3 regions of the Halomonas salsilacus genome follow, and region 2 is predicted to be linked to each of the others. Evidence: predicted binding sites of a transcription regulator. Region 2 holds the regulator's gene; each other region holds the start of a gene.

Region 1 (9,897 bases), on a different contig from region 2:
GGGGGCCGGGGCGGCCCGCGATCCTATGGTGTCCTGTTGCATACCCTCTCCCAGCCATGACGGGTTCCTGCCGACAGGAGGCGACTCGGCCTTGGGTCCTACCGACTCTCGCTACATGCTAGACAACCCCGTGGCGAAAGGGGCGTCAACAAATCGGAAACACTGTTCACAAAGTCATGAAACTGGTCTTTAATATAGGGGTGTAAATGTTCTGTACTCTCCGCGAGGCCAGGTGATGATCCGCCCCCTCTGTCTGCTCTTTGATTGTGATGGCACCTTGGTCGACAGCGAGCCGCTGCTCGCTGATGAGATGGCCAGCGCCCTCAACGCCGTGGGCCTGCCGTTCCAGGCCAGCGACTACATCGGCGAATTCCGCGGGGCTCGCTTCCGCCGCATCGTTGCGACGCTGGAGAGCCGCCACGGCAGCGTCGACCCTGAGGTGCTGGAGCCCCTGGAGGCGGCCATGCGCGCCAACCTCAATCGCCGCCTGGTCACCGAGCTCTCTCCCATCACCGGCGCCACCGAAGCCTTGGCCGCACTCCACGACTACCCCATGGGCGTCGTCTCCAACGGTCCGGTCAACAAGATTCGCACATCCCTGAAGGCCACCGGCCTGGCCGGCCTGTTCGGCGACCACCTGTTCAGCGCCTATGAGGCCAACTGCTGGAAGCCCGACCCCTGTCTCTATTGTCACGCCGCCAGCGAGATGGGCTATGCCCCTGAGCAGTGCCTGGCCATCGAGGACTCGGTGGTGGGCGTGCATGCCGCCCTGAACGCCGGCATGACGGTGGTACACCTCAACCGCTTCCCGGACGTGGAGGAGACGCCGGAGGGCGCCATCATGATCACCAGCATGTTCCAGCTGCCCACCGTGGTGGCCCGGCTCACCATGGAGTCGCGTGCCGCCAGCCACTGAAGCACGCGCCCGTCTCGCGGCCCTGCTTTCGCAACCCGGCCAACATGCAGGCGATGTTCTCGGGCGCTATCATTCCCTCGCCATCCTTGATCACCCGCCCCCCACTCCGCCAGGGAGCCTTGCCATGCCGTCACTCCAGGACCAGCTGCGCGGTCTCGTCTACTCCACCGAACACGGCGAACTCTGCCCCGCCTGCCGCGAGCCGGTGGCCGATTGCCGCTGCGCAGAGGAGGCCGAACACTCGCGACTGGCCGAGCTTGACGGCATCGTACGCCTTCGCCGGGAGACCAGCGGGCGCAAGGGCAAGGGGGTCACCACTGTGTCCGGGGTGCCGCTGCCGGAGGCCGAGCTCAAGGCCCTGGCCAAGCGGCTCAAGAAGGTCTGCGGCACCGGCGGTGCCGTGAAGGAGGGCGTGATCGAGATCCAGGGAGATCACCGCGAGCGGCTCAAGGCCGAGCTGGAAAATCTCGGCCACACCGTCAAGCTGGCCGGTGGCTGAGTCGGTCAGGCGCCGCAGCAGTCGCGCAGGGCAGCCAGGGAGGCCTCCACCGGCGCCTCCACCTTGAGCGCGTAAAGATCATCGGCGCGGGTACGGCCGAGGTTGAAGCAGGCGATGGGCTTGCCATCGCGGGCGGCGGCCCGGGCGAAGCGAAAGCCTGAGAAGACCATCAGCGAAGAGCCCACCACCAGCAGGGCATCGCTCTCCTCCACCAGCGCAAAGGCCCGCGCCACGCTTTCCCGGGGCACGCTGTCGCCGAAGAACACCACGTCGGGCTTCCAGATGCCGCTGCCGCAGCGGGAGCAGTCGGGCACTCGGAAGTCGGAGAAATCGGCCTCCAGATCGGCATCGCCATCGGGCGCCGCCCGGGCCGACACGTCGGCCCAGCGGGGATTGAGCCGGGCAAGCTCGGCATGAAGCGCGTGGCGCATGCGACTCGCCCCGCAGGCCATGCAGCGCACCCGGTCGGCGCGACCGTGCAGGTCGATGACCCGCCGCGACCCCGCCCGCTGGTGCAGGCCATCCACGTTCTGGGTGATCACCCCGCTGATCCGCCCCAGGCCCTCCAGTTCGGCCAGCAGCCGATGGGCCGGGTTGGGCCGTGCCTCACCGAGCACCCGAAAACCCGCCAGGGCCCGCGCCCAGTAGCGCTGCCGTGCGGCGTGGCTGCCCATGAACTGCTGGTGCTGCATGGGCGGCGAACGCTTCCATTCACCGTGCCGGTCGCGATAGTCGGGAATCCCGCTACCGGTGCTGACGCCGGCGCCGGTGAGCACCGCCAGACGCGGATAGCGGGTCGCGAAGTCACCCAGCGCCTGGCGCGCCTCGACGCCCAGCGTCATGCCCTGAATGGCTGACGTCATGCCGGTGGTCTCCCTGCAGTGTGTCGAGATAGGTGCGTACCCACCATTAGCCGAGTGCCAGAAGCGCCGAAAGTGCCAACTGTTACCAAAAGCGCCAACAGTTGCCAATAGCGCCAACAGTTGCCAAAAGTACCGCACGCCGAAAGAGCATGGCCCCGGAGGGTCAAGGTTGTCTAGAATGGGCCCACCGTCTCGTCACTCCGCCACTCCCTCACTGATGGGCAAGGAACCCCGATGGCCTGGCTGGAATACCTGCTCCCCCTGATCTTCGTCTTCCCCCTGGCCGCCCTGGCGGTGATCGTGGTGGCGCTGCGCAACCTGCACGACGCCCGGGTACGCTCCCCCTTCGACGCCCACCCGCTGCGCGAACCCGGCCAGGCCCTGCGCGACCGCCTGGACCGCGCCTTCGCCGACCTGTTCCTCAACGGCGCCCTGGGGCCGATCGCCTCCCTGGCGCCGCTGGTCTACGGCATGGGCCGCATGCTCTTCGCCAGCGAGCAGGCCTGGGTCGAGTGGGCCCTCTATGGCGTGTTCAGCACCCTGCTGGTGCTGCTGTTCTGCTTTCTGCTGATGCGCGACTTCCAGCGCATCCGTCGCCTGAAGCTGGGCCTGGCCTGCGAGCTGGCGGTGGGCCAGGAACTGGAGCGCCTGATACGCCCCGAGGCGCACCCCTATTACGTCTTCCACGATGTACCGGCCAAGGGCACCCGCATCAACCACGTGGTGGTCACCCCCTGCGGCGTCTTCGTGGTGGAAACCCGCGCACGCACTCGGCCCTTCACCCCCGCCGGCAAGGAGATCAACCTGGTCACCGTGGAACCCTCACGCCTGCGCTTCCCCGGCTGGAGCGAGCGCCAGCCGCTGGAAAAGACCCGCGAGCTGACGGGGTGGATGGGCGGCTGGCTCACCGAGCTCACCGGCCGCACGGTGCCGGTCATGGGCGTCCTGACGCTGCCCGGCTGGGACGTGGACGCCCGCCAGGGCCCCGATGACCTGCTGGTGGTCAGCGGCGAAGCCCTGGCCGACCGACTCGCCGAGCTCTGCCCCGGTGAGTTCGATAACCAGACCCACGACGCCGTGATCGGCGTGCTGATGGAGCGCGTCGCCCGCCTGGAGCGACTGCCGGGCCACCCCGACTAGGGTGACACTGGCCTGGTTGACATGACCGGGCGCTCCACCCCTCAGTCCCCCCGCAGCCGGCCTCCCATCTCCTGGGCCAGATCCACGGCGTAGTGGTCGGTCATGCCACCGATGAAATCAAGCATGCGCCGATAGCTGTCGTAGAGCGACCAGGAGGGGCGCGGAGTGTTCTCGCCGATCAGCGCCAGCACCCGCTGGTGCTTGAAGGTCGAGTGACCGGTATGGTGGAGCTCGTGTGCGGCCCCGATAAAGGCCTCCAGCAGGATGCCCAGCGTGGTATAGGCACCAATTTCCAGCTTGGCCTTGCGCTCATTCTGGAAGATCCGCTCCCGGGCCAGCTGCTTGGCGGCCTTGACGCCCCAATCCAGGTCCGGATGGCAGAGCTCCAGCAGGTCCTGCCGCAGGCGCCCCCCCAGCAGCTCCGCCTCGTGCTGCACGAAGACCGCCCCCACGTCGTTTACCGCCCGCTCCATGGCCGCCCCTCGCAGGGCGGCGATGCGCCGCCGCTGGGAGACTCCGTGACGCTGCATGGCCGCGTAGTCCGCCGGTTCGCCGCCGGCGATCTGGATCAACACCTCGGCGACCTCCTCGAAGCGCAGGATACCCATCTCCAGGCCATCCTCCAGGTCGAGCAGCGCATAGCAGATGTCGTCGGCGGCCTCCACCAGCCAGGCCAGCGGGTGGCGACACCAGCGCCCCTGGCCCTGGGGTAGCAGCCCCAGCCGCGCGGCGACCTCGACCAGCAGCTCGCGCTCGCTCTGGTAGCAGCCGAACTTGCCGGCCGCCCCGCCGTGCTCCACCGTCCAGGGGTACTTGAGCAGGGTGCCCAGGGTCGCCGTGGTCAGGCGCATGCCGCCGCGAAACTGGTTGTATTCGACCTGGGTGACGATGCGAAAGCCCTGGGCGTTGCCCTCGTAGGTGAGCAGGTCCTTTCGCTCGAGTTCTGACAAGCCCTCGAGCAGGCCGCTGCCGTTAGCGCGGGCGAACCAGTCGCGAATGGCGTACTCGCCGGCATGGCCGAAGGGCGGATTGCCGATATCGTGGCCCAGGCAGGCCGCCTGGACGATCACTCCCATATCGGCCGGGGTGATCCATCCGGGCAGACGGCCGCTGAGCCGCTCGCCGACGATCATGCCCAGCGATCGGCCCACGCAGCCCACCTCCAGGGAGTGGGTCAGGCGGGTATGGATATGGTCGTTTTCGGTCAACGGATGCACCTGGGTCTTGCGTCCCAGGCGCCGGAAGGAACCGGCGAAGACGATGCGGTCGTGGTCCTTGTGGAAGGGACTGCGGCCGATCTCGTCGCGGCCGCCACCGGGGCGCTCATCGCGCCGGTCGTGCAGGCGACTCGGATCCAGCAGCCGCTCCCAGCTCATCTGCGTCATGGGCGATCTCTCCTTGAGAGGCCCATTCTGGCAGCCGCCGCCGCCGCCGCCCAGCCCTGGCGCGCGGGAACGCCGGCCGAAGGCTGTACCTCTCGAGGTGTCGCCGTCGACAGGCCTGAGGGGGTCAGTCCCCGTCGGCCAGCGCCGGCAGCAATGTCTTCAATTTACGCGACAGGGTATTGCGACCCCAGCCGAGCAGCTCGGCGGCCTCGCCCTTGCGCCCGCCGGTGTGGCGCAGCGCGGTCTCGATGAGGATGCGCTCGAAGTCCGGCACGGCCTCCTCCAGCAGGTGGGTGTGCCCCGCGGCCAGGGCGCGGTCGGCCCAGTCGCGAAAGGCCGCCCGCCAGTCGCCGCTGGGCGCAAAGCCCCCGTCGCTGCCGCGCAGCTCCGGCGGCAGGTCCTCCACCAGGATCTCGCGACCGGAGGCCATCACCGTCAGCCAGCGACAGGTGTTCTCCAGCTGTCGCACGTTGCCCGGCCAGGGCAGGCGGGTCAGGTGGGTCTCGGCCTCGGGGGTCAGCACCTTGATGTCGGTGGAGAGCTCCTTGGCCGCCTCGGCCAGGAAGTGGCGGGCCAGTTGGGGGATGTCCTCGCGCCGCTCGGCCAGCTTCGGCAGATGCACGCGGATCACGTTGAGGCGGTGGAAGAGGTCCTCGCGGAAGCGCCCGTCATCCACCAGGTTCTCGAGGTTCTGGTGGGTGGCGGCGATGATGCGCACATCCACCTTCACCGGCGTATGGCCACCGACCCGGTAGAACTCGCCGTCGGCTAGCACCCGCAGCAGGCGGGTCTGGGTCTCGGCAGGCATGTCGCCGATCTCGTCCAGGAACAGGGTGCCGCCATCGGCCTGCTCGAAGCGCCCCTGGCGCTGGGCGGCCGCACCGGTGAAGGCGCCCTTCTCGTGGCCAAACAGCTCCGACTCGATCAGGTCCTTGGGGATCGCCGCCATGTTCAGCGCGATGAAGGGCTTGCCGGCCCGCGGGCTGTGCTGGTGGAGGGCCCGGGCCACCCGCTCCTTGCCGGTACCCGACTCGCCGTTGATCAGCACCGTGATGTGCGAGTGCGACAGCCGACCGATGGCGCGAAACACCTCCTGCATGGCCGGGGCCTCGCCGATGATCTCGGCGCCCAGCCCCTCGGGCACGCTCACGGGACGCTGGCGCTCCCTGGCGTGGGCCACGGCGCGCCGCACCAGCGCCAGCGCCTCGTCCACGTCGAAGGGCTTGGGCAGGTACTCGAAGGCGCCACCCTGGTAGGAGGCCACCGCACTGTCCAGGTCGGAGTGGGCGGTCATCACGATCACCGGCAGGTCGGGATGGGCCTCGCGCACCCGGGCCATCAGGTCCAGGCCATCGATTCCCGGCATGCGGATATCGGTAACCAGCACATCGGGCGGGGTGTCGAGCAAGCGCTGCAGGGCCGTGTCGGCGCGCTCGATGCACTCCACGTCGAGATCGGGTTGGGCGAGGGCACGTTCGAGCACCCAGCGGATGGCGCGGTCGTCATCGACGACCACCACGCGTGCAGCGTCAGTCATGGCGCTTCTCCAGGGGAATCAGCAGTCGGAATTCGGTCTGTCCGGGCACGGAATCACATTCGATCAGGCCCTGGTGCTGGTGCAGGATCGCCTGGGCGATGGAGAGCCCCAGGCCACTGCCTTCGGCGCGACCCGAAACCATGGGATAGAAGAGCGTCTCGCGCAGCGCCTCGGGCACTCCCGGGCCGTTGTCGATAACCGCCACCTCGCACACCAGGCGGTGACGCTCCGCCCCCAGGGTGAACTGACGCCGCGCCCGGGTGCGCAGCACCAGCCGAGGCCCGGGTGTGCCCGCCTCGGTCATCGCCTCCACGGCGTTGCGCGCCACGTTGAGCAGCGCCTGGATCATCTGCGCCTCGTCGCCGGCGAGATCGGGCAGGCTGGGGTCATAGTCGCGTTCGACCCGCACCTCGGGGTGCTCGACAATCAGCAGCGAGCGCACCCGCTCCAGCACCTTGTGGATATTGAGCGGCTCGTGGCGGGTCATGCGGTTGGGGCCCAGCATGGAGTCCACCAGGTCGCGCAGCCGGTCCACCTCCTCGACGATGATCCGTGTGAACTCCTTGAGGTTCGGATCGTCGAGGTCGCGCTCCAGCAGTTGGGCCGCCCCGCGGATGCCACCGAGGGGATTTTTCACCTCATGGGCCAGGCCGCGAGTCAGCACCTTGATGGTCTCCTGACGGGTCATCAGCGCCTCCTCCCGGGAGATGCGCATCAACCGGTCGCGGGGCTCGATCTCCAGCAGCAACTCCTCCCGGGAGAGCGGCGTGACCGTGTAGTCCACGGTAAGTGTCTCACCGCCCAGCAGGGTCAGGCGCGCTTCGCGCTGGGTGAAGGGGTGGCACTCGTCCCGCGCCTTGCCCAGGACCTCACCGAGCCCATCATCGCTCTCCATCAGGGCGCACAGCGCCCCACACTTCACCCGGCTGAGGCTGATCGCCAGCAGCGCCTCGGCGGCAGGGTTCATCCATTGCAGCCTCAGCTCGCCGTCCAGCAGGACCACGGCGGTAGAGAGGTGCTCCATCAAGCGTTGGTACATCGAGTCGGCCATGTCGGATCCTGGGGGAAGACACCAAGCGGATGCAAGAAGCGCGCCAGATTCGCGAGCTCCCACACCAAGGGCCCGCGCTGTCGCGTCACAGCGCTAACGCACCAAAATAAGGCATAACGAGAAAGCCTGCACGTCGCGACGGCCAATCCTGGTGCGCCCGTCGCCCCACGAAGGCTCAGCGGCCGGAGCCGCGTTCCTCACGACGGCGCAGCGGGGGATCTTCTGCGGGCAGCCGGCGAACCCTTTCGTCTCCGCGACGCAGCGGCGACGGCGCCTCGACGGGTGGAGGCACCGGTTTCACGGGCCAGTGAGGCCGATCACCCCCGTGGTAGGGGCGACAGGGCCTCGGGCTTCCGTCCGGACACCACGGCCAGGGCGCCCAGCGCGGGGGCAGCTAATTGGCGGGGCGGTTAACCCTGGCTCGGTGCACGTAGATGGTCACCGGTGAGCTGCGGTGGCGAACGGCACCGCTGCCGTCGAGAAGCTCGGCCTGCAGCACATGCTCGCCGGGATTCATGTTGGCCACCATGAAGGCCGTGGTATGCATCGCCGTCTGGCTCACCTGGCCATCCACTAGCAGGCGTACCCGATGGTCCTCGCGCAGGTCGGGCTCGATGCCCAGCTCCACCGACACGTTGCCCGCCGACCCCACCGGGAAGGCCTGCTCATGGCCGGGCGAGAGGATGCGGAAGCCGTCATAGGGCATGAAGGGCTGCCCGGGGGAGCCCGTCGCGGCGGCCGCACCGCTGCCCTCGAGGCGCGGCGCCGGCTGGCCGGTGCGCACCTCACCGCTGGAGGGCACCACGGTCAGTGGCGCGAGTTCCACCTGCTCGCCGCCCCGGTCCGGATTGTCGGTGAAGACCACGTTGCCCTGGGCGTCGGTGGTGCGATAGATCGTCTGGGCCTGGGCGGCCAGGCTGAATGACAGCCCCACCACCAGTGCCATCACGGCCTTGTTCATGGATACCCCCTGCGCGCCGCCTTCCCGGCGGTCTGTGGATGGAGTCGCACATTGCGTCTGCGGCGCACGACTCCCGTCGTTGGTGCTCCCTTGGATAGTGAACAAGATAAAGGGGTTCCGCCATGGCGGAACCCCTTTTCGATCAACGCCGCAGCGTCGGTGCCCGGCCAGGTCGCTTGGCGCCTGGCCGATGCCGTCATCGGCCGTTAGCCGTTAGCAGCTGTAGTACATGTCGAATTCAATGGGGTGAGTGGTCATGCGGATGCGTTCCACGTCTTCCATCTTCAGTTCGATGTAGGCATCGATCATGTCATCGGTGAACACGCCACCCTCGGTCAGGAAGGCGCGGTCCTGGTCCAGCGCCTCCAGGGCCTGGTCGAGGCTGTGGGCCACGGTCGGCACGGCCTTGCCTTCTTCCGGCGGCAAGTCATAGAGGTTCTTGTCCATGGCGTCGCCGGGGTGGATCTTGTTCTTGATGCCGTCGATACCGGCCATCAACATCGCTGCGAAGCACAGGTAGGGGTTGGCGGTCGGGTCCGGGAAGCGGAGCTCCACGCGCTTGCCCTTGGGGCTGGCGGTGTAGGGGATACGGATGGAGGCGGAGCGGTTGCGGGCGCTGTAGGCCAGCATCACCGGCGCCTCGAAGCCAGGCACCAGACGCTTGTAGGAGTTGGTGGAAGCGTTGGCGAAGGCGTTCAGGGCCCGGGCATGCTTGATGATGCCGCCGATGTAGTAGATCGCCATCTCGGAGAGACCGGCGTACTCGTCACCCGCGAACTGGTTGTTGCCCTCCTTCCAGAACGACTGGTGCACGTGCATCCCGCTGCCGTTGTCGCCGACCAGCGGCTTGGGCATGAAGGTGGCGGTCTTGCCGTAGGCGTGAGCCACGTTGTGGATCACGTACTTCATCTCCTGGACCTCGTCGGCCTTCTTGACCAGGGTATTGAACTTGATCCCGATCTCATTCTGGCCAGCGTTGGCCACCTCATGGTGGTGCACCTCCACGGTCTGGCCGATCGCCTCCAAGGTGTTGCACATGGCGCCGCGGATGTCGTGGAAGCTGTCCACCGGGGGCACCGGGAAGTAGCCGCCCTTGACGCGCGGACGGTGGGCCAGGTTGCCGCCCTCGATGGCGCGGTCGGTGGACCAGGCACCCTCTTCCGAGGAGATCTTGTACATGGAGCCCTCGATATCGGACTTCCAGTGCACCTCGTCGAAGATGAAGAATTCGGGCTCCGGGCCGAAGAAGGCGGTATCGCCCAGGCCGGTGGACTGCAGGTAGGCCTCGGCGCGCTTGGCGATGGAGCGCGGATCACGCTCGTAGCCCTGCATGGTGGCCGGCTCGATGATGTCGCAGCGCAGCACCAGGGTGGAGTCCTCGGTGAAGGGATCGAGGAAGGCGGTGCCGTCTTCCGGACGCAGGATCATGTCGGACTCGTTGATGCCCTTCCAGCCGGAGATGGAAGAGCCATCGAACATCTGGCCGTTCTCGAAAAACTCCTCGTCCACGTCACGGGCCGGAATGGTGACATGCTGTTCCTTACC
Region 2 (9,897 bases):
CAACGCCCGGCGAGAGTCCTTCGCCCACCTGCCGATGCCGCGCATGACCAACACCGTCATGCTGGCCGGCCAGGATGATCCCGCGGATATCCTCAGGAGCGTCAAGCGCGGCCTCTATGCGGTGAGCTTCGGCGGCGGCCAGGTGGACATCACCTCGGGCAAGTTCGTCTTCTCGGCCAGTGAAGCCTACCTGGTGGAGGACGGCAGGATCACCGCCCCGGTAAAGGGCGCGACCCTGATTGGCAACGGCCCCGAGGCCATGGGCCGAGTCTCCATGATCGGTCACGACATGGAACTGGACACCGGCATCGGCGTCTGCGGCAAGGAGGGCCAGGGCGTGCCGGTGGGCGTGGGCCAGCCCACCCTCAAGCTCGATGAGCTGACGGTGGGTGGCACGGCTTCCTGAGTCACATCCTCGCGGTATCGCGGATCAGCTTGAACAGCTTGCGGGCGCTGGCAGGGGGTTTGTCCCTCTCGCGTTCGCGCTGGGCGTTGCGGATCAGCTGGCGCAGCGCCTGGCGATCGACATCGGGGTAGTCGGCGATGAAGGCCTCCACGGCCTCGTCACCCTCGTCGAGCAGGCGGTTCCGCCAGGACTCCAGGCGATGGAAGGCGTGGTCCCGGCGCAGCCGTTCGTGCTCGAGCTCGTCGTAGACGGCCTTGATCGCCTCGAGATCCTCGCGGCGCATGACCTTGCCCACGTACTGCATGTGGCGCCGGCGCCCCTCGTGGGAACGCACCCGGGCGGTCTCCTCCACCGCGGCCAGCATGTCGTCGGAGAGGGGAAAGCGGGCGCGCTCGGCGGGGGTCATGGCGATGATCGCCTCGCCCAGCGCCTGCAGGGCGTGCATCTCCCGCTTGAGCTGGGACTTGCTGGGGCGTTCGTCGTCGTCGGGCTGCTGCTGGATGAGCTGGTCGAGCAGCTCGAGGGGGGAATCCTGGGACATGCCGCATCCATGGTAGAGGCTTGAGAATTCACACAGTATACCAGCCCGCGGCGGCGGGCTTGAGCGCAACATTACGAAGAGCCGGCCCGGCGGGCCGGCAGACGAGGAGAGACCCATGACACAGGCATTCGATGCCGCCGCGCAGCAGACCCTGCTGGAGTCACGCGCCCAGATGGCCATGGAACTGGCCCGTCGGCTCGGCGCCGACGCCTGCGAGGTGGGCGCCAGCGTCGACCAGGGCGTTGGCGTGAGCGTGCGCGAGGGCGAGGTGGAGACGGTGGAGCTCTCACGGGACCAGGGCATCGCCGTGACGGTCTACGTGGGCAGGCGCAAGGGCAGCGCCTCTTCCACCGACGCCGGGGAGGCATCGATCCGGGCGGTGGTGGAGAAGGCCATCGCCATCGCTCGCCACACCGGCGAGGACCCCGCCTCGGGCCTGGCCGACGCCGACCTGATGGCCACAGAGCTGCCCGACCTCGATGTCCACCACCCCTGGGACCTGACCACCGATCAGGCCATCGAGCTGGCGCTGGCCTGCGAGTCCGCCGGTCGCCGTCGCCCGGGCATCATGAGCTCCGATGGCGCCTCTCTCTCCAGCGGCGAGGGCGTGCGCGTCTATGCCAACAGCCACGGCTTCCTTGGCAGCCAACGCGGCAGCCGCCACTCGCTCTCCTGCATGCTGATCGCCGAGGACGACACTGGCATGCAACGCGACTACGACTACACCAGCGCGCGCCACCCCCGCGACCTGCTGGCGCCCGAGCGAGTGGGCGAGAGCGCCGCCGAGCGCACCCTGCGCCGCCTGGGCGCCGGTCGCCCGGCGACGGGGCGGATGCCGGTGCTGTTCGACCCGACCCTGGCCTCGGGCCTGGTAGGCTCGCTGATGGGGGCCATCGCAGGCGGTGCCCTCTATCGCCAGTCCTCCTTCCTCTGCGACCGGCTCGGTGAGTCGCTGTTTCCCGAGTGGTTCAGCCTCCAGGAGCGGCCCATGGAGGTGGGCGCCATGGCCAGCTCGCCCTTCGACGGGGACGGCGTGCAGACCCGCGACAACGTCTTCATCGAGAACGGCCGCCTGGCCAGCTACATGCTCTCTGCCTACAGCGCCCGGCGCCTGGGCATGCAGAGCACCGCCAACGCCGGCGGCGCCCGCAACCTGAGGCTTACCGCCCCGCTGGCCACCTGCGATGAGCTGCTCGCGCGCATGGGGCGCGGTGTGCTGGTCACTGAGCTGATGGGGCAGGGGGTCAACGCCGTGACCGGGGATTATTCTCGCGGGGCGGCGGGCTTCTGGGTGGAGGACGGCAGGATCCAGCATCCGGTGGAGGAGTTCACCATCGCCGGCAACCTGGAGGCGATGTTCAAGGGGCTTTCCGGCGTGGGCAGCGATACCGACACCCGCGGCAGCATCCATACCGGCAGCTGGCTGATCGACGAGATGACGGTGGCCGGCAGCAGCTGAGCCTCGCTCTCACTCATCCTCGTGGAAGCGGGCCTCGAAGAGCGCCTGGACGGCATCGAGCGCCGCGTCGGCGTCCTCGCCCTCGGCGCTGACGGTGAGCTCGGTGCCGCAGGGGGCAGCCAGCATCAGCAGCGACATGATGTTGGCCGCGTCGCCCTCCAGGGAGCCGTTGACCACGCTGATGCGGGCCTCGAAGGGCTGGCAGCACTGCACCAGCTTGGTGGCGGCGCGGGCGTGCAGGCCGCGCCGATTGGTCAGGGTCAGCTTGCGTTGCGCCACGCTCAACGTCCTTGATGAGGTGTGACGGCAGCCGCCGGATCCGGCGGCGAGGGCAGGGAGTCGTGGATGCCCAGTTCGCGGTGGCGAAGCCGGACCAGGGGGTGGTTGCTGGCCAGGCTGGCGGCCAAGCGCTCCGCCAGGTAGACCGAGCGGTGCTGGCCGCCGGTGCAACCGATGGCCACCGTCAGGTAGCTACGGTGGCTGGCCAGGTAGGCGGGCAGCCAGCGCTCCACCCAGGCATGGATGTCGCGGCGCATCTCGTCGACCAGCGGATAGCTCTCCAGGAAGGCGATGACCTCCGGGTCGCGGCCCGTGCTGGCGCGCAGCTGCGGATCCCAGTAGGGATTGGGCAGGCAGCGGGCGTCGAACACCAGGTCGGCGTCCAGCGGGACCCCGCGCTTGAAGCCGAAGGACTCGAAGGTCAGGGTGAGCTGGTCGGGCCGGTGGCGGGCCACCTGGTCGGCGATACGGCCACGCAGCTCGTGGACCGAGAGCCGCGAGGTGTCGATGACCAGATCCGCCAGGTCGCGAATCTCCGCGAGCGCAAGCTCCTCCGAGTCGATCGCCTCGGCCAGGGTCATCTGGCTGTCCCGGGTCAGCGGATGTCGGCGGCGGGTTTCCGAGTAGCGTTCCAGCAGGATGCGGGCATCGGTGGTCAGGTAGATCACCTGGCAGTCGATGCCGCGGGCGCGCACCTCCTCGAGCAGGCTGGGGAAGCGCTGCAGGGCCTGGGGCAGGTTGCGGGCATCGATGCTGACGGCAATGGAGGAGCGCGGCGATTCCGGACCCTTGAGCTCGTCGACCAGCGAGCCGAGCAGCATGGCCGGCAGGTTGTCGATGGCGTAGTAGCCGAGGTCTTCCAGGGCCTGCAGCGCGATCGACTTGCCCGAGCCGGAACGACCGCTGATGATCACGAGCTGCATGGGGGTCTCCTGGTCGTCAATCTGGCCGGGCGGCCCGCGGGGGGATCTACCCCTGTCGTCGGATCGCCTCGATGAGTCGTTCGTGGAGCTCGCGCTGGCTTTCGCTCTTGCGCAGCCCGCTGCGGGTCTCGGCGTTGTTCATGACGCCGGCCACCTGGGCGAGCAGGGTCAGGTGAGCGTCGTCGGCCTCCTCGGGCACCAGCAGCACGAACACCAGGTCGACTGGCTCGCCGTCGATGGCGTCGAAGTCCACCGGTTCGGCCAGCTTCAGGAAGCCGGCGATAGGGGTCTTGCAGTGAGGGCTGCGGGCGTGGGGGATGGCCACCCCGTGGCCGATGCCGGTACTGCCGAGTCGCTCGCGCCCGATCAGCCGGCTGAACACCTCCTGGCTGTCGAGGCTGGGCGTATTCTGGGCGATGAAGGTGCTGAAGAACTCCAGCACCCGTTTCTTGCTGCCACCGGGAACACCAAACAAGGTGCGTTCCGGGGGCAGGATGGTTTCCAGTGACATGACAGGCTCAGCGAGCGCCGGCGCCCTGGGCGCGGGCCTGGGCCTTTTCCTTGTGCTTGACCAGCTGGCGGTCGAGCTTGTCGGCCAGGGCGTCGATGGCGGCATACATGTCGCCATCCTGGGCCTCGGCGTGCAGGTCGGCACCGGCGGCGTGCAGGGTGCAGGCGGCGTGTTGACGCTCCTTCTCCACGGACAGGGTCACTTGTACGTTGGTGATGTTGTCGTAGTGGCGCTCCACGCGTGCCAGTTTTTCGTCCACATAGCCACGCAGGGCATCGGTCAGTTCCACATGATGGCCGGTGATGTTGACTTGCATGACACGCTCCTTGCTCGTTGGTGATGGATCGATTGTAACCCTTTTTCCTGCCTTGCATACCCCTCGCCCCGCCGCCGCGTCGGCGGGGCTGATGCAGGTCATCGAAGCCGCTTGTGCGCCCTGGCGGAGGGGATGCCCATGGCTTCGCGGCCGGCTATCGAAAGCGCCACCGTGCGCCTGGGCTACCTCAGCCGCTTGCGTTCGCTGGAGGAGGGGATGCCCATGGCTTCGCGGTACTTCGCCACGGTTCGCCTGGCCACCTGGATGCCGGCCTCGTCGAGCAGGGTCACCAGCTTGCTGTCGGAGAGCGGCTTGCGCGGGGATTCCTCCTGGATCAGCTTGCGCAGGCGCGCGCGGATGGCAGTGCTGGAGTGGGCGTCGCCCTCGCCGTTGCCACCCACCTGGCTGGAGAAGAAAAACTTCAGCTCGAACACGCCCCGGGGCGTGTGGATGTATTTCTGGGTGGTGACACGGGAGATTGTCGATTCGTGCATCTCCACGACCTTTGCGATGTCGGCCAGGATCAACGGCCTCATCGCCTCCTCGCCGCGTTCCAGGAAGTCGAGCTGGCGGACCATGATCTCGCGCCCGACGCGCAGCAGGGTATCGTTGCGGCTGGAGAGGCTCTTTATCAGCCAGCGCGCCTCCAGCAGGTGGTCCTTGAGAAACTGGTTGTCCTGGCTCTTGTCGGCGCGGCGGATCAGCGAGGCATAGTCGGGCTGGATGCGCAGCCGCGGCAGGGCCTCCTGGTTGAGCTCCACGTGCCACCCGCGGCTGTCGTGGCGTGCCACCAGGTCGGGAATTACATAGTCATTCTCGACGCTTGAATAGGCGCTTCCGGGGCGCGGGTCCAGGGAGCGTACCAGGGCGATGGCCGTGTCCAGGGCGTCGTCGTCCAGGCCCAGGCGGCGCTTGAGCAGACGTCGATCGTCGCCGGCCAGGGCCTCGAGGAACTGGCGAACCAGTCGCCGCGCCTGGGGCAGCAGCGGGGTGTCGTCGGGCCGGGCGGCGAGCTGCAGCATCAGGCACTCGCGCAGGTCCCGGGCGAAGACGCCGGTGGGTTCGAACTGCTGCAGGCGCAGCAGCACCTGTTCGATCTCGGCGCTGCGCAGCCCCTCGAGCCCCTGGGTCCTGAGGCCGTCGCGGATCTCGTCCAGGGGCTGGGCCAGGTAGCCGGCGGCGTCCACGGCGTCGATCAGGCTCTCGGCGACCTGACGCTCGCGTGGGGCCAGGTCGGTCATCGCCAGCTGCCAGGTCAGGTGCCCCTGCAGGCTCTGGGGGGCCGCCTCGCGCTCGAAGTCCAGACCCTCGCTGCTGCCGGTGGGGGCGGCCAGGTCCTGGTAGGTATCCGACCAGTCGCTGTCGGTGACGAGCTCCTCGGGGATCTCGTTGGCCCAGTCGTCCTCCGGGGTCTCGCTCACCGTCTGCTCGCCGAACTCCTCCTCGAGCTCCAGCATGGGGTTGGACTCCAGCGCCTGCTGGATCTCCTGGCGCAGGTCGAGTGTGGAGAGCTGCAGCAGGGCGATGGCCTGCTGGAGTTGGGGGGTCATGGTCAGCTGGGTGCCGACGCGCAGCTGCAGGGAGGCTTTCATGGCCATCGTGATGGTCTGCCCTCGTGTGCCGGGAAGTGGCCGGAAGCCTCACCCTAGCCCGGGTGCCGCGGGCTTGCAAGTGCTTGATTTGCAAATTATGTGCCAGCCGCAATTGGCATGCCGTCATAAAATTACGACTGGCATTTCATAGGATTGTGATCGTAAGGTCCGCAGGAAAGATGCCGGTGGACAAGAGGCACGTGGTCAGAGGCGGAAATCTTGCCCCAGGTAGACATCGCGCACCCGCTGGTTGGCCAGTATCGCCTCGGCGTTCCCCTCGGCGATGATCTGGCCGTCGCCGACGATGTAGGCGGTGTCGCAGATGTCGAGGGTCTCGCGGACGTTGTGATCGGTGATCAGCACGCCGATGCCACGGGCCTTGAGCTGGCGGATGACGCCCTTGATCTCGCCCACCGAGATGGGGTCGACCCCGGCGAAGGGCTCGTCGAGCAGGATGAAGGCGGGTTCCGTTGCCAGGGCCCGGGCAATCTCCACCCGCCGTCGCTCGCCGCCGGAGAGGCTCATGCCGAGGTTGTCGCGGATGTGGGTCACATGGAACTCTTCGAGCAGCTGCTCGAGACGCGCCCGGCGCCCCTCCCGGTCGAGGTCCTTTCGGGTTTCGAGGATCGCCATGATGTTGTCGGCCACGGAGAGCTTGCGAAAGATCGACGCCTCCTGGGGCAGGTAGCCGATGCCGGCCCGGGCGCGTTCGTGCATGGCGGCCCGCGACAGGTCCAGGTCGTCGATGGCGACCTCGCCGGCGTCGGCGCGCACCAGCCCCACGATCATGTAGAAGGAGGTGGTCTTGCCGGCGCCGTTGGGGCCCAGCAGGCCGACGATACTGCCCTGACGGATGGCCAGGTTGATGTCCTTGACCACACGGCGGCGCTTGTAGCTCTTGGCCAGGTGGCGGGCATGGAGGGTCTTCATGGGCGGCCTTACTGCTCGGGCTGGAGGGTCATGCGGATGCGCTGGCGTCCTTCGACGCCCTCGCCCTCGCTGCGGGCCTGCACCACGCGGCGGTCGAGGAAGTACTCCAGGTAGCCGCCGTCGAAGGTGTCGCCGCCCTGGTGCAGCTCGGCGCGGTCGATCAGCTCCATGCGGCGCTCGGCCACGTGGTAGATGATGGTGCGGCCCCAGCCGCGCACCATCGGTTCACTGGGGTCGGGCTGCTGCTCCAGGTAGGCGCGCTCGCCGGTGGCCATGGCCTGGGAGAGCTGGCCCTGGGCGTTGCGCTGGATCTCCACCCGGTCGCCGGTCAGGCGCATGCTGCCCTGGCGGATATCCACCTCGCCGGTGTAGACGGCGGAGCCGGCGCGGTCGTCCAGGTCGAGCCGGTCGGCCTCCACCTCGATGGGGGCCTCGGCGTCGCGGCTCTGGGCGAGGGTCGGCGCGGCGACCAGCGGCAGCAGCAGGCAGAGCAGCAGGGCGGAGGTTCGCTTCATGGCTGGGGGTCCTCTGGGGTCTCGGGCGGATGGTGGCCGCGCACATTGTCGGTCAGCCGGGCGCGGTTGTCATGGAGCCAGGCGTCGAAGCGCTCGCCGCGCATGTGCTGGGGGGGCTGCTGGAGCAGGGCCGGGGTGTCGCTCCAGGCATGGCCGATGTTGGCGTCATAGTGGAGCACCTCCGTGTCGAGCTGCCAGCGCTCCTCGGGGGCGTGAAGACGGGCGCTGCCGGAGAGCGTCAGCGGGTTGCCGCCGGCGCCCAGCACGCCGCTGTCGGCCGTTGCCAGCCACATCCGGCCGGCGCTGTCGAAGAGCCGGGCGTTGGGGGTCTCGAGGCGGGTGACGTCGTCATGGGGGGTGTGCACCAGCCGGGGGGTATCGACGCGCTGGTGGGCCCGCCCCTCGGCGTCGAAGCGGGTCAGCCGCGCGCCCTCCAGGTAGAAGTCGGGTTCGCCGGCTGCGTCCCGGGGCACCGCGCCGGGCTCGCGGACGCTGCGAGAGTCGAGCAGCGTCATCACGCCGCCCAGCGCCACCAGCAGCAGGAACAGCCAGACCCGAAACGATGGCCGCGGCAGGGTCATGGGCTCAGCCGGCCCCGTGCAGGTAGGTGTCGAGCACCGCGTCCCAGTGGCCCTGGGCCTTGAGCAGGGTGTCGCAGACCTCGCGGACCGCACCCTGGCCGCCGCTCCTGACCGTCACCCAGTCGGCGTGCTGGCGGATGTACTCGGGGGCGTTGGGCACGCTGATGCCCACGCCGGCGCGGCGGATGGCGCCCACGTCGGGCATGTCGTCGCCGCAGTAGGACACCTGGTCGAACTCCAGGCCGAGGCGGGTGCAGAGGTCGCGGAGCACCGGCAGCTTTTTCTCCACGCCCTGGAAGACGTGCTGGATCCCCAGCGCCGCGGCGCGGTGACTCACCGTGGGCGAGTCGCGGCCAGTGATCAGCGCCACCTCGATGCCGGCACGCTTGAGCAGTTTGAGGCCATGGCCGTCCTGGACGTTGAATGCCTTGATCTCGGTGCCGTCGGCCTGGAAGAAGAGCTGGCCGTCGGTGAGGACGCCGTCGACGTCCAGGGCCAGCAGGCGGATGAGGCGCAGGCGGTCCACCAGGCGGGGGTCTTGCAGCGGAAGGTTGTGGGGCATGGGAGCTCCGGTTGGGTGAGTGGGAATCAGATCACGCCGCTGGCCAGCAGGTCGTGCATGTTCAAGGCGCCCACCGGGCGGCCCGTGTCGTCGACCACCGCCAGGGCGGAGATGCGGTGGTCCTCCATCAGCTTCACCGCCTCGGCGGCCAGCATCTCTGCCGACACCCGCTTGCCGGGGCGGGTCATCACCTCATCGACGGTCAGGCCCGAGAGATCGCTGTGCTGGTCCAGAGTGCGGCGCAGGTCGCCGTCGGTGTAGACCCCGGCCAGCTGGCCCTGTTCGTCCACCACGCAGGTAAAGCCGAGCCCCTGGCGGGTAATCTCCAGCAAGGCGTCACGCAGCGGACTGCCCAGCGGCACGATCGGCAGCCGTGCGCCGTCGTGCATGAGGTCACCAACCCGCAGCAGCAGACGTTTACCGAGGCTACCGCCGGGATGGGAGAGGGCGAACTCCTCGGCGGTAAAGCCGCGGGACTCCAGCAGTGCCACCGCCAGGGCATCGCCCAGCGCCAGGGCGGCGGTGGTGGAGGCGGTGGGCGCCAGATCCAGCGGACAGGCCTCGCGCTCGACTCCGGCGTCGAGGTGCGCCTCGGCGTGGCGCGCGAGCGTGGAGGCGGGGCGGCCGGTCATGCTGATCATCGGCACGCCCATGCGCTTGAGCAGCGGCAGCAGGGCGGTCACCTCGGCGGTCTCGCCGGAGTTGGAGAGCGCCAGCACCACGTCGCCGGGGGTGATCATACCCAGATCGCCGTGGCTGGCCTCGCCGGGGTGCACGAAGAAGGCGGGCGTGCCGGTACTGGCCAGGGTCGCGGCGATCTTGCCAGCGACGTGGCCCGACTTGCCCATGCCGGTGACGATCACGCGGCCGTGGCAGGCGAGAATCAGCTGGCAGGCGCGGTCGAAGTCGGCGTCGAGTCGCTCGACCAGGGCCCCGATGGCCTGCTGCTCGAGCCGCAGGGTGCGCCGGGCGCTGTCGCGCAGCAGGGAGGGGGCCGTGCCCTGGGGGATATTTTGAGTCATGGCGCTGATTGTTGCCTGTTGCGCGGGTTCACTCAAGTGGCGACGCCGAGACTGGCCAGGCCGACCCAGGCCAGGTAGCCCAGATAGCTGGTGGCCAGCAGGACGCCTGGGAGTCTCCCGATCCGTCCGCGGCGCTGCCAGAGCAGCAGCATGCCCAGCACCAGCGTCAGTGCCAGCATCACCGGATAGTCGCGCCCCGCGGCTGCCGGATCGCTGGGACCGGGAGCGAGCAGGCCGGGGATGGGCAACACGACTAGCAG
Region 3 (9,897 bases), on a different contig from region 2:
GCGGCAGCCTGGTGCCGATCCCCACCCCCGAGCTCGACCTGAGCCGCCAGTTCGCCTTCATCTGGCACCGCCACAAGTACCTGGCCACCGGCATGCGCGAGTTCCTCAAGCTGTGCCGACAGATGACCGAGGGCATCACCCGCAGCGACCAGATTGCCCTGCCCCCGGTGCCCTGAGCCGCCGGGTGACGGGCCACCCGAGGCAGCAACGGTAGCGGGCCCGGCATCTCTGCCGGGCCCGCGGGGAAGCCGGAACTAAGGCGCGGTCTCAGCGCATATCGCTGACCGCCTCCTGGATGTCCTGGAGGCTGGACTTGGAGAGGTCCTTGGCCAGGGAGTGGATGACAAGCTTGGTCGTTGGGCCGTCGAGCTTCTCCCGCAGCTGACCCAGGAAGCGCGGAGGCGCCACCAGGATCAGCTTCGCCATACTGTTGTCAACCCGGGCGCGGTAGAGGCGCTCGGCCACCTCCTTGGCAAAGATGGTCTCCTCATGGGTACGAGCGGTACTCTCGCCGCCGGAGGAACGCGCCGAGTTCGAGGTCGACTCATGCACGTCGGCGCCGCGGTCGGTCACCAGGTCGCCCTCATGCAGCCGGCTGGCCGCATGCACCAGGCTGTCCTGCTCGACCAGATTGAGCGCGTCGCGGGTGAAGATCCGCGCCCGTGCTGCGTCTGCCACCACGATATAGGTCGTCATAGCCACTCCTACTAGATGCAGGTCTTCCAGTACCGGGGCCACGGGTCCCGGCCGCACGTCTCACTCAACAACTACTACCTCCACATTGGCAAGCGACCCGGGCCCGGTCAACCTGCCTGGCATGCTCGGCAGGAGGAACTGCACCGGCGCCTGATCTGGGGTAGCATCCGGCGTTATCCCTCGAACAGGTCACCGCATGTCGAACTCTCCCCTCTTCGCTCGGCAACCCCGCCGTAACCGCTACCTGCTGATGCGCCACGGGCACAGCGAGGCCAACGCCAGCGGCCTGATCATCAGCTGCCCGGAGCGGGGCATCGGCGGCTTCGGGCTCTCGCCACGGGGCCATGCCCAACTGGAAGGCCTGCTGGCCGATTGGCACTGGCCGCTGCCGGATCGCCTGCTGCACTCAGATTTCCGCCGCACGACCGAGACGGCCGAGTGGGTCGGCCGGCACTTCGGCCTCTTTCTTGCTCCCCATGCCGGGCTTCGAGAGCGTAGTTTCGGCGACCTCGAAGGCCTCTCGGATGACCGCTATCCTGACATCTGGGCCCTGGACGCCGACGATCCCGGACATCAGGCCTTCGGCGTGGAGAGAGTCACCAGCGTGGCGGAGCGAATGCTTGCCGTGATCGCGGCCCTGGAAGCCGAGACCGGGGGGGAAACCATCCTGCTGGTGAGCCACGGCGATCCGCTGCAGATCCTGCTCACCGCCCTGGAGGGACGCCCGCTGAGCGCCCATCGCGACCGCGAACCGCTTTCCCCGGCCAGCATCACGATGCTTTCATGACGTTCTCGTGATCCACTCGTAACGCTAGGGTCGATGGCCACCAAGGCTGCAGCCGAGCTCCATCTGGGGTAGCATCCGATCTGGACCGGCAGGGATGCCGGCTCGCCTCATCGCCACGATGTGCCTCCGGGAGGACCCCGATGCAACAGTTCCTGTTTCCCCGCCGCCCGCTGTCCCGCGGCACCCTGCTCTTCTGTCACCTGCTATTGCAGCTCGGCCTCGCGGCCGGTGCCGCCCTGTGGCTGGCCCCCAAGACTCCCTGGCTCGCTCCGCAGGGCTGGGGCGAGGCCTGGCCAGCGCTGGCCCTGGGCGGCGGCCTGTGGCTGCTGGCCGCGGTGGCCCTGCGGCTGGTGGCCGAGCTGTTGCTGCTGCCCCACCACCTGGCCGGCAGCCGGGGCGCCGGGCCGGTGATCACCCGCTCCTGGGAACGCCGCCCCGCGGTGCATGATTCCAATGCCGCCTGGACCAGCGACGCCCGGGCGATGGACACCGACGACAGCACGGTCGGCACGGCCCGGGTGCGCCGGCCCGCCGAGCGGCTGCGCGCCCGCGAACCCTCGCTGGATCTCGGCGAGGGCATGCCGCGGGAGCCCGAGCGCTAGCCCGGGCGCTAGCCCGGGCGCTAGCCCGGGCGCGTCGCCTCAGTGGCCGAGGATCTGGCTGAGGAACAGTTGGGTCCGCTCGGACTGGGGATCATTGAAGAAGGGCTCCGGGGCGTTCTCCTCGATGATCTGGCCCTGGTCCATGAAGATCACCCGGTCGGCCACCGTCTTGGCGAAACCCATCTCGTGGGTCACGCAGAGCATGGTCATCCCCTCCCTGGCCAGTTCGACCATTACGTCGAGCACCTCCTTGATCATCTCCGGGTCCAGCGCCGAGGTGGGCTCGTCGAAGAGCATCACCTCAGGGTGCATGCACAGCGAACGGGCGATGGCGACCCGCTGCTGCTGGCCGCCGGAGAGCTGACCCGGGTATTTCAGCGCCTGCTCGGCGATCTGCACCCGCTCCAGGTACTGCATCGCCTGGGCCTCGGCCTCGCGGCGAGGCCTCTTCTGCACCCACATTGGCGAGAGGCAGCAGTTCTCCAGCACCGTCAGGTGGGGGAAGAGGTTGAAGTGTTGGAAGACCATGCCGACGCTGCGGCGGATCTGCTCGATGCGCTTCACGTCCTGGGTCAGCGGCACGCCGCCCACCACGATCTCGCCCTGCTGGTGCTCCTCCAGGTGGTTGATGCAGCGAATCAGCGTCGACTTGCCTGACCCCGAGGGGCCGCAGATGACGATGCGCTCGCCGCGCTTGACCGTGAGGTCGATGTCGCGCAGCACGTGGAAGTCGCCGAACCACTTGTTGACGCCGCGCATCTCGACCATGGGGGTCTCGGCGCCGGCCTGGGACTGGGTTGCCTGGTCACTCATTGTCGTCATTCCTCGATTCGGGTGGCGCCGGTCGCTACTTCTTGTGGCCGGTATTCAGTTTTCGCTCCAGATACTGGCTGTACCGCGACATGCTGAAACAGAAGATCCAGAACATGAACGCGGCGAACACGTAGCCCTCCAGGGCGAAGCCCAGCCAGCGGGAATCCGACAGCGCCGCCTGGACGATGCCCAGCAGGTCGAAGAGCCCGATGATCATCACCAGGGTGGTGTCCTTGAACAGCGAGATGAAGGTGTTGACGATGCCCGGGATCATCATCTTCAGCGCCTGGGGCAGCACGATCAGCCCCATGCGCTGCCAATAGCCCATCCCCAGCGCCGCCGCGGCCTCCTCCTGCCCCCGGGGAATTGCCTGCAGGCCGCCGCGGATCACCTCCGCCATGTAGGCGCTCTGGAACAGGGTGATGCCGATCAGTGCCCGCACCAGGCGGTCGACGCTGACCCCGGTGGGCAGGAACAGCGGCAGCATCACCGAGGCCATGAAGAGGATGGTGATCAGCGGCACGCCGCGCCAGAACTCGATGAAGACCACGCAAAAGCTCTTGACGATGGGCATCTCGGAACGGCGACCTAGCGCCAGCAGAATGCCGATGGGCAATGCCGCCACCATCCCCACCACCGCCAGGATCAGGGTCAGCATCAGCCCGCCCCAGCGGTGGGTCTCCACCAGCCTCAGGCCGAAGTAACCACCGTAGAGCAGCACGTAGGCGACCACCGGGAAGACCAGCAGCGTGGCGATGGCGACCCAGCGCTTGAAGGGCAGCCGCGGGATCGCCAGCCAGGCGATCAGCACCGCGAAGCCGGCGAAGACGAGATTGACCCGCCACAGCTCGTCGCGGGGATAGAGCCCGTAGATGAACTGGGTCAGGCGGGCGTTGACGAACACCCAGCAGGCGCCCTCTCGGGAGCAGTCGTCGCGGGTGGTGCCGATCCAGTCGGCATTGATGAAGGCCCACTGGATCGTTGGCGTCAGCAGCACGTAGAGCAGAAAGAGGCCCAGCAGGGTAAACACGGTATTCACCGGGCCGCTGAACAGGTTGGCTCGCAGCCAGGCCAGCGGGCCGATGCGAAGGCCCGGTGCCGGGCGCTCCTCGATCATCTTCTCGCGAATCGTCATGGCGCCTCTCCTAGCGTTCGACCAGCGCCACGCGGGCGTTGAACCAGTTCATGAACGTCGACACCAGCAGGCTGATGGTGAGATAGACCGCCATGGTCATGGCGATCACCTCGATGGCCTGTCCCGTCTGGTTGAGGGTGGTGCCGGCGAAGACCGAGACCAGGTCCGGATAACCGATGGCGGTGGCAAGCGAAGAGTTCTTGATCAGGTTGAGGTACTGGCTGGTGAGCGGCGGGATGATCACCCGCAGGGCCTGGGGAATCACCACCAGCCGCAGCACCAGCCCCTGGGGCAGGCTGAGCGACTGGGCCGCCTCGGTCTGGCCATGGGGGATCGCCTGGATACCCGACCGCACGATCTCGGCGATGAACGAGGCCGTGTAGATGGAGAGCGCCAGCCAGAGGGCCAGGAACTCAGGGATCACCGTGATGCCGCCGCTGAAGTTGAAGCCGCGCAGCTCCGGCACGTCCCAGGTCACCGGGACCCCGGTACCCAGAAGCACCGCCAGCGGCAGCCCAGCGATCAACGCCAGAGAGAGCCAGCCCACCGGCAGGCGCCGGCCGGTGGCCGCGTGGCGGCGCCGGTTCCAGACCACCAGGGCGATGCTGGCTGCCACGGCGACAGCCAGTGCCAGCGGGATCAGGCCGAAGCCGGACTCGAAGAGCGGCTCCGGCAGGAAGAGGCCGCGCACGTTGATGAACACCGCCTCGCCCAGGGAGATGCTGTCCCGGGGGCTTGGCAGGGTTCGCAGCACCGCGAAGTACCAGAAGAAGATCTGCAGCAGCAGCGGAATGTTGCGGAAGGTCTCGATATAGATATTCGCCAGACGGGCAATCAGCCAGTTGGGCGACAGCCGGGCGATGCCGACGGTGAAGCCGATGATCGTCGCCGCCAGCACGCCGAGGGCCGAGACCAGCAGGGTATTGAGCAGACCCACCAGGAAGGTGCGGCCGTAGGTGCTCTGCGAGGAGTAATCGACCAGGCTCTGGACGATGCCGAAGCCCGCGGTGTTGTTGAGAAAGCCGAAGCCGGTGGTGATCCCCCGCTGGGCGAGGTTCGCCTGGGTATTGCCGATGATGAAGATCAGGAACGCGACCACGGCGGCCACCAGCAGCAGCTGGAAGATCAGCGCCCGCTTAGCGCGATCACGCCAGAAGGGCGGCCTGGGACCCGTCGAACGGGCCTGGGGTCTTGTGGGCATGGGGAGGGTCTCCGCCTGGATCCGTCAAGCAGCATGCAGGGCGGCCGCCCCGGGATCCCCGGGACGGCAGTTGGTTCGGTTCCCCGGCGCCGGTCGGCGCCGGGGCAGGCCACTCAGCGGATCGGCGGAGCGTAGTGGAGCCCACCCTCGGTCCACAGGGCGTTGATGCCGCGCGGGATCTCCAGGGGGGAGTCCATGCCGACGTTGCGCTCGTAGCTCTCGCCGTAGTTACCCACCTGCTTGATGATGTGGTAGGCCCAGTCGGCGGCGAGGCCCATGCCCTCGCCGTAGTTGCCATCCTGGCCCAGCAGGCGCGCGATGTCCGGATCTTCCGACGCGAGCATCTCATCGACGTTCTCGCTGGTGATGCCCATCTCCTCGGCGTTGAGCATGGCGAACAGCGACCACTTGACGATGTTGAACCACTGATCGTCTCCCTGGCGCACCACCGGCCCCAGCGGCTCCTTGGAGATGATCTCCGGCAGGATCATGGACGCGTCCGGCTCGGCGAGCTGGATGCGCAGCGCCGCCAGCTGGGAGGTATCGGAGGTCAGCACGTCGCAGCGGCCGGCCTCGTAGCCGCCCACGGTCTGCTCGGACGTATCGAAGACGATGGGGTCGAACGCCATGCTGTTGGCGCGGAAGTAGTCGGCCACATTGAGCTCGGTGGTGGTGCCGGACTGGATGCAGATCGCCGCGCCGTCGAGCTCCAGGGCGCTTCCGATGCCCATCTCGCGATGGATCATGAAGCCGATGCCGTCGTAGAAGGTCACGCCGGTGAAGTTGAGGCCCAGGGTGGTATCGCGTGTAGTCGTCCAGGTGGTATTGCGGGAGAGCACGTCCGCCTCGCCGGACTGAAGCGCAGTGAATCGCTCCACGGCGTTGAGCGACACGTAGCGCACCGCCTCCGCATCGCCGAACACCGCGGCCGCCACGGCGCGGCAGACGTCGACGTCCAGGCCCCGCCACTCGCCCTCATCGTCCGGGGCCGAGAAGCCCGGCAGTCCGTCGCTGACCCCGCACTGCACAGCGCCGCGGTCGCGGGTCTCCTCCAGGGTGGCCGCCTGGGCGACGGAGGAAGTCGTGAAGGCCAGGGCGCCGGCGGAGGCCAGCAGGAGCAGCTTGTTGTTGTTCAGCATGGGGATCGTCCCTCGCGTGGATTGTGAGTCTTGTTGGTATCGCGTCATGCCGCAGCATGTCATGAGACATTAGCAAGGAACGTTCCAACTCAGGAATCTGCCGCAGAAGGTCAACTTTCAACGCTTGGCAAGTCCGCCACTGCACCGGGTGGGCGCGTCTGGAAAGGCGCTCGGCACACCCGCGGCGCACTCAGCGATTCGGCCAGTCTGACGGCAAGCACCCCGCCACCGGAATCGGTGGCGGGGTGCCAGGAGGTAACGGGAGATCGCTCAGGGGCGTCGCAGCGGCCCTCGACGCAACAGGTGAAGAAGCAGCACCGCGAAGCCGGCGCCCAGTGAGTTGGCGAGGATGTCCCACCCGTCGCCGCCGCTGCGGCCCGGCACCGGGATCTGGGCAACTTCGATGGCGATGCCGAAGAGCACGGCCATCCGGAAGGTGCGGGGCAGGCGGACCCCGGAAAGGCCGATCAGCCCGGCGAGGCCGGCATAGCCGACAAAGTGGTTGGCCTTGTCCCAGGGCAGGTGGGAGGGCATCTGACTCCCCGGCGTCAGGCTGCCCAGGGCGATGGCCAGCGCCCCCCCCACGGCCAGCACCGCCCACAGGCGGCGCCGGTCATGCAGGCGCTGGAGCCATTCGACCCTGGCCCCCTCAGCCATGCTGGATCTGGCGGTGGTAGGCGGGGCTCAGCTCGTGCAGGGCCTCCATGAAGGCGGTGACCCGGTCCGGGTTGGTGAACTGGCTGATGCCGTGGCCCAGGTTAAACACGTGGCCGGGACCCTGGCCGTAGCTGTCGAGGATGCGCGCCACCTCGGCACGGATCGCTGCGGGACGGGCGAACAGCACGTTGGGGTCCAGGTTGCCCTGCAGGGCCACCTTGTGGCCGACCCGGGCGCGGGCGTCGGAGAGCTCCGTGGACCAGTCGAGGCCCACGGCGTCGGAGCCCGCCAGGGCGATGTCCTCGAGCCACTGGCCGCCGTTCTTGGTGAACAGGATCACCGGTACGCGCTTGCCGTCATGCTCGCGGATCAGGCCGGCGACGATCTGCTCCATGTAGCGCAGCGAGAACTCCAGGTAGGCCGGGGTGGAGAGGGCGCCGCCCCAGGTGTCGAAGATCTGCACGGCCTGGGCACCGGCGCGGATCTGGGCATTGAGGTACTCGGTGACCGCCGTGGCCAGGGTGTCGAGCAGGTCATGCATCACGCTGGGCGTGTCGTAGAGCATGGTCTTGACGTGGCGGAAGTCCTTGCTGGAGCTGCCCTCCACCATGTAGGTGGCCAGGGTCCAGGGGCTGCCAGAGAAGCCGATCAGTGGCACCCTGCCGTTCAGCTCGCGGCGGATGGTGGAGACCGCGCGCATCACGTAGTCGAGATCGCGCTCGGCATCGGGCACCGCCAGCGCCGCCACGTCCTCGGCGATGCGCACCGGCTTGCGGAACTTGGGTCCCTCGCCGGTCTCGAAATAGAGCCCCAGCCCCATGGCGTCGGGGATGGTGAGGATATCCGAGAAGAGGATCGCCGCGTCCAGGGGATAGCGCTCGAGGGGCTGCAGGGTCACCTCGCAGGCCAGGTCCTGATTGCGGCAGAGATCCATGAAGTTGCCGGCCTCGGCCCGCGTGGCGCGATACTCCGGCAGGTAGCGGCCGGCCTGGCGCATCATCCACACCGGAGTGCGATCCACAGGCTGACGCGCCAAAGCGCGCAGAAAGCGATCATTCTTGAGTTCCATGCAGGCGGTCATCCACGGGAAATGTGGACCATATTGTACCCGATTGGCGCGCACGGGGCTGCGGTCGTGAGCCCGGCGCGGCTTCCTGCTAGAATGGAGCCCCACCCGCCGGCACCGCCCTGCCGTGGATAAAGAAGGGCCTGACACCGAGGTACCCCGTGACGATCCGATTCATCGCCGCCTCCCGGCTGCCCACCCCCTGGGCCACCTTCACCATGCATGGCTTCGAGGATGAGGCCACCGGCAAGGATCATATCGCCCTGACCCTGGGCGACCTGACAGACGGCGAGCCGGTGCTGGGACGGGTCCACTCCGAGTGCCTGACCGGCGACGCGCTGTTCTCCATGCGCTGCGACTGCGGCTACCAGCTCCAGGAGGCGCTCAAGCGCATCGCCGACGAAGGCCGCGGGGCGCTGCTCTACCTGCGCCAGGAGGGACGCGGCATCGGCCTGCTCAACAAGATCCGCGCCTACCACCTCCAGGACCTGGGCGCCGACACCGTGGAGGCCAACGAGCAGCTCGGCTTCGGCGCCGACCTGCGCCGCTACGACCTCTGCGTGCCGATGCTCGAGCACCTCGGCGTGGCATCGCTTAGACTGATGACCAACAACCCGCGCAAGGTCGAGGCCCTGACCAACGCCGGCGTGCGCGTCGTGGAGCGGGTCCCGCTGACCACCGGCCTGAACCCCCACAACGAGCACTACCTCTCCACCAAGGCCGGCAAGCTCGGCCACATGATGGCGCTGGGCGACTTCACCCAGGCCAGCGACGTGGACATCGAACGCAAGCCCTGAGGATGGCTCCCTTGCCGCGCCCGGGGCCACCCCTGACCAGGGAGGAGACCCGATGAAACGCCCATCCTGCGAACCGGACACCCCCTTCAGCGTCGCCGAGGAGTGGCTGCACAGCATCAGTCACGGGATCGGCGCGGTACTGAGCCTGGCCGGGGCCGCCGTGCTGCTGGTGCTGGCCAGCCTGGCCACCCATGTCGACCCCTTGAAGCTCGCCGGCATCGGCCTCTACGGCACCAGCCTGGTGCTGCTCTACACCGCCTCGACGCTCTACCACGGCGTCCGCCACCCACGCCTCAAGCGGCTGTTCCAACTGCTGGACCACTGCGCCATCTACCTGCTGATCGCCGGCACCTACACACCCTTCCTGCTGGTCAACCTGCGAGGCCCCACCGGCTGGACACTGTTCGCCGTGGTCTGGACCCTGGCGCTTGGGGGCATCGCCTGCAAGCTACTCTGGCCCCACCGCTTCGCGGCACTGCGTGTCGGCATCTACCTGCTGATGGGCTGGCTGATCCTCTTCGCCGGCGGCGAGATGACCGAGCGTCTGCCGTCCGCCGGCCTGCTCCTGCTGGTCGCCGGCGGCCTCACCTATACCCTGGGCGTGATCTTCTACGCCATTCGCGCGATTCCTTTCAACCACGTCATCTGGCACCTGTTCGTGCTGGGCGGCAGCGCCTTCCACTACTTCGCGGTCTATACCGCCGTGCTGCCCTTCGGCGCCTGACCCCGGATACGCGACCGCCCCGCCCCTCTTGTCGAGGAGACGGGGCGGGGTGATTACGCGTGTCTCGGGAAGCGGCGGCGCTCAGCCCAGCCGGGCGCGGATCGCCGCCTCGATGCCCTCGGCGTCCAGGCCGCAGTTGGCCAGCAGCTCGGCGGGCTTGCCATGTTCCACGAAGGCGTCGGGCAGGCCCAGGTTAAGCACTGACACCGACACGCCTTCGGCCATCAGCAGCTCGTTGACCGCGCTGCCGACACCGCCGGCCACCACGTTCTCCTCCAGG

What was found. The regulator sigma-54, encoded in region 2, starts transcription at its own class of promoters, with help from an activator protein. The targets are predictions, from matches to a motif close to TGGCACNNNNNTTGCTNT.
Region 1: a site for sigma-54 is predicted at 7,420-7,437, ahead of glnL (nitrogen regulation protein NR(II)). Genes of this name have one in related genera too.
Region 3: a site for sigma-54 is predicted at 6,443-6,460, ahead of ACR80S_RS09360 (amino acid ABC transporter substrate-binding protein). Genes of this name have one in related genera too.

What each region holds. Positions count from the first base shown of each region.
Region 1 covers NZ_JBPKAQ010000011.1:37,236-47,132, forward strand. Annotated here, with positions in the region: gene ACR80S_RS14805 (histidine phosphatase family protein) at 1-42, opposite strand, end outside; gene ACR80S_RS14810 (HAD family hydrolase) at 236-916, shown strand; gene ACR80S_RS14815 (translation initiation factor Sui1) at 1,041-1,415, shown strand; gene ACR80S_RS14820 (NAD-dependent protein deacetylase) at 1,421-2,278, opposite strand; gene ACR80S_RS14825 (nuclease-related domain-containing protein) at 2,513-3,418, shown strand; gene ACR80S_RS14830 (deoxyguanosinetriphosphate triphosphohydrolase) at 3,460-4,803, opposite strand; gene glnG (nitrogen regulation protein NR(I)) at 4,928-6,340, opposite strand; gene glnL (nitrogen regulation protein NR(II)) at 6,333-7,379, opposite strand; gene ACR80S_RS14845 (DUF4124 domain-containing protein) at 7,786-8,352, opposite strand; gene glnA (glutamate--ammonia ligase) at 8,566-9,897, opposite strand, start outside.
Region 2 covers NZ_JBPKAQ010000004.1:154,438-164,334, forward strand. Annotated here, with positions in the region: gene tldD (metalloprotease TldD) at 1-406, shown strand, start outside; gene yjgA (ribosome biogenesis factor YjgA) at 408-947, opposite strand; gene pmbA (metalloprotease PmbA) at 1,063-2,406, shown strand; gene ACR80S_RS07835 (HPr family phosphocarrier protein) at 2,416-2,685, opposite strand; gene rapZ (RNase adapter RapZ) at 2,688-3,608, opposite strand; gene ACR80S_RS07845 (PTS sugar transporter subunit IIA) at 3,655-4,119, opposite strand; gene hpf (ribosome hibernation-promoting factor, HPF/YfiA family) at 4,127-4,435, opposite strand; gene ACR80S_RS07855 (RNA polymerase factor sigma-54) at 4,618-6,033, opposite strand; gene lptB (LPS export ABC transporter ATP-binding protein) at 6,232-6,957, opposite strand; gene lptA (lipopolysaccharide transport periplasmic protein LptA) at 6,966-7,472, opposite strand; gene lptC (LPS export ABC transporter periplasmic protein LptC) at 7,469-8,053, opposite strand; gene ACR80S_RS07875 (KdsC family phosphatase) at 8,058-8,615, opposite strand; gene ACR80S_RS07880 (KpsF/GutQ family sugar-phosphate isomerase) at 8,642-9,637, opposite strand; gene ACR80S_RS07885 (calcium/sodium antiporter) at 9,670-9,897, opposite strand, start outside.
Region 3 covers NZ_JBPKAQ010000005.1:129,560-139,456, reverse strand. Annotated here, with positions in the region: gene ACR80S_RS09395 (LysR family transcriptional regulator) at 1-176, shown strand, start outside; gene ACR80S_RS09390 (host attachment protein) at 268-696, opposite strand; gene ACR80S_RS09385 (histidine phosphatase family protein) at 893-1,483, shown strand; gene ACR80S_RS09380 (hypothetical protein) at 1,624-2,085, shown strand; gene ACR80S_RS09375 (amino acid ABC transporter ATP-binding protein) at 2,125-2,853, opposite strand; gene ACR80S_RS09370 (amino acid ABC transporter permease) at 2,933-4,033, opposite strand; gene ACR80S_RS09365 (amino acid ABC transporter permease) at 4,044-5,234, opposite strand; gene ACR80S_RS09360 (amino acid ABC transporter substrate-binding protein) at 5,348-6,373, opposite strand; gene ACR80S_RS09355 (VanZ family protein) at 6,644-7,030, opposite strand; gene hemE (uroporphyrinogen decarboxylase) at 7,023-8,099, opposite strand; gene ribA (GTP cyclohydrolase II) at 8,258-8,893, shown strand; gene trhA (PAQR family membrane homeostasis protein TrhA) at 8,946-9,617, shown strand; gene dxs (1-deoxy-D-xylulose-5-phosphate synthase) at 9,699-9,897, opposite strand, start outside.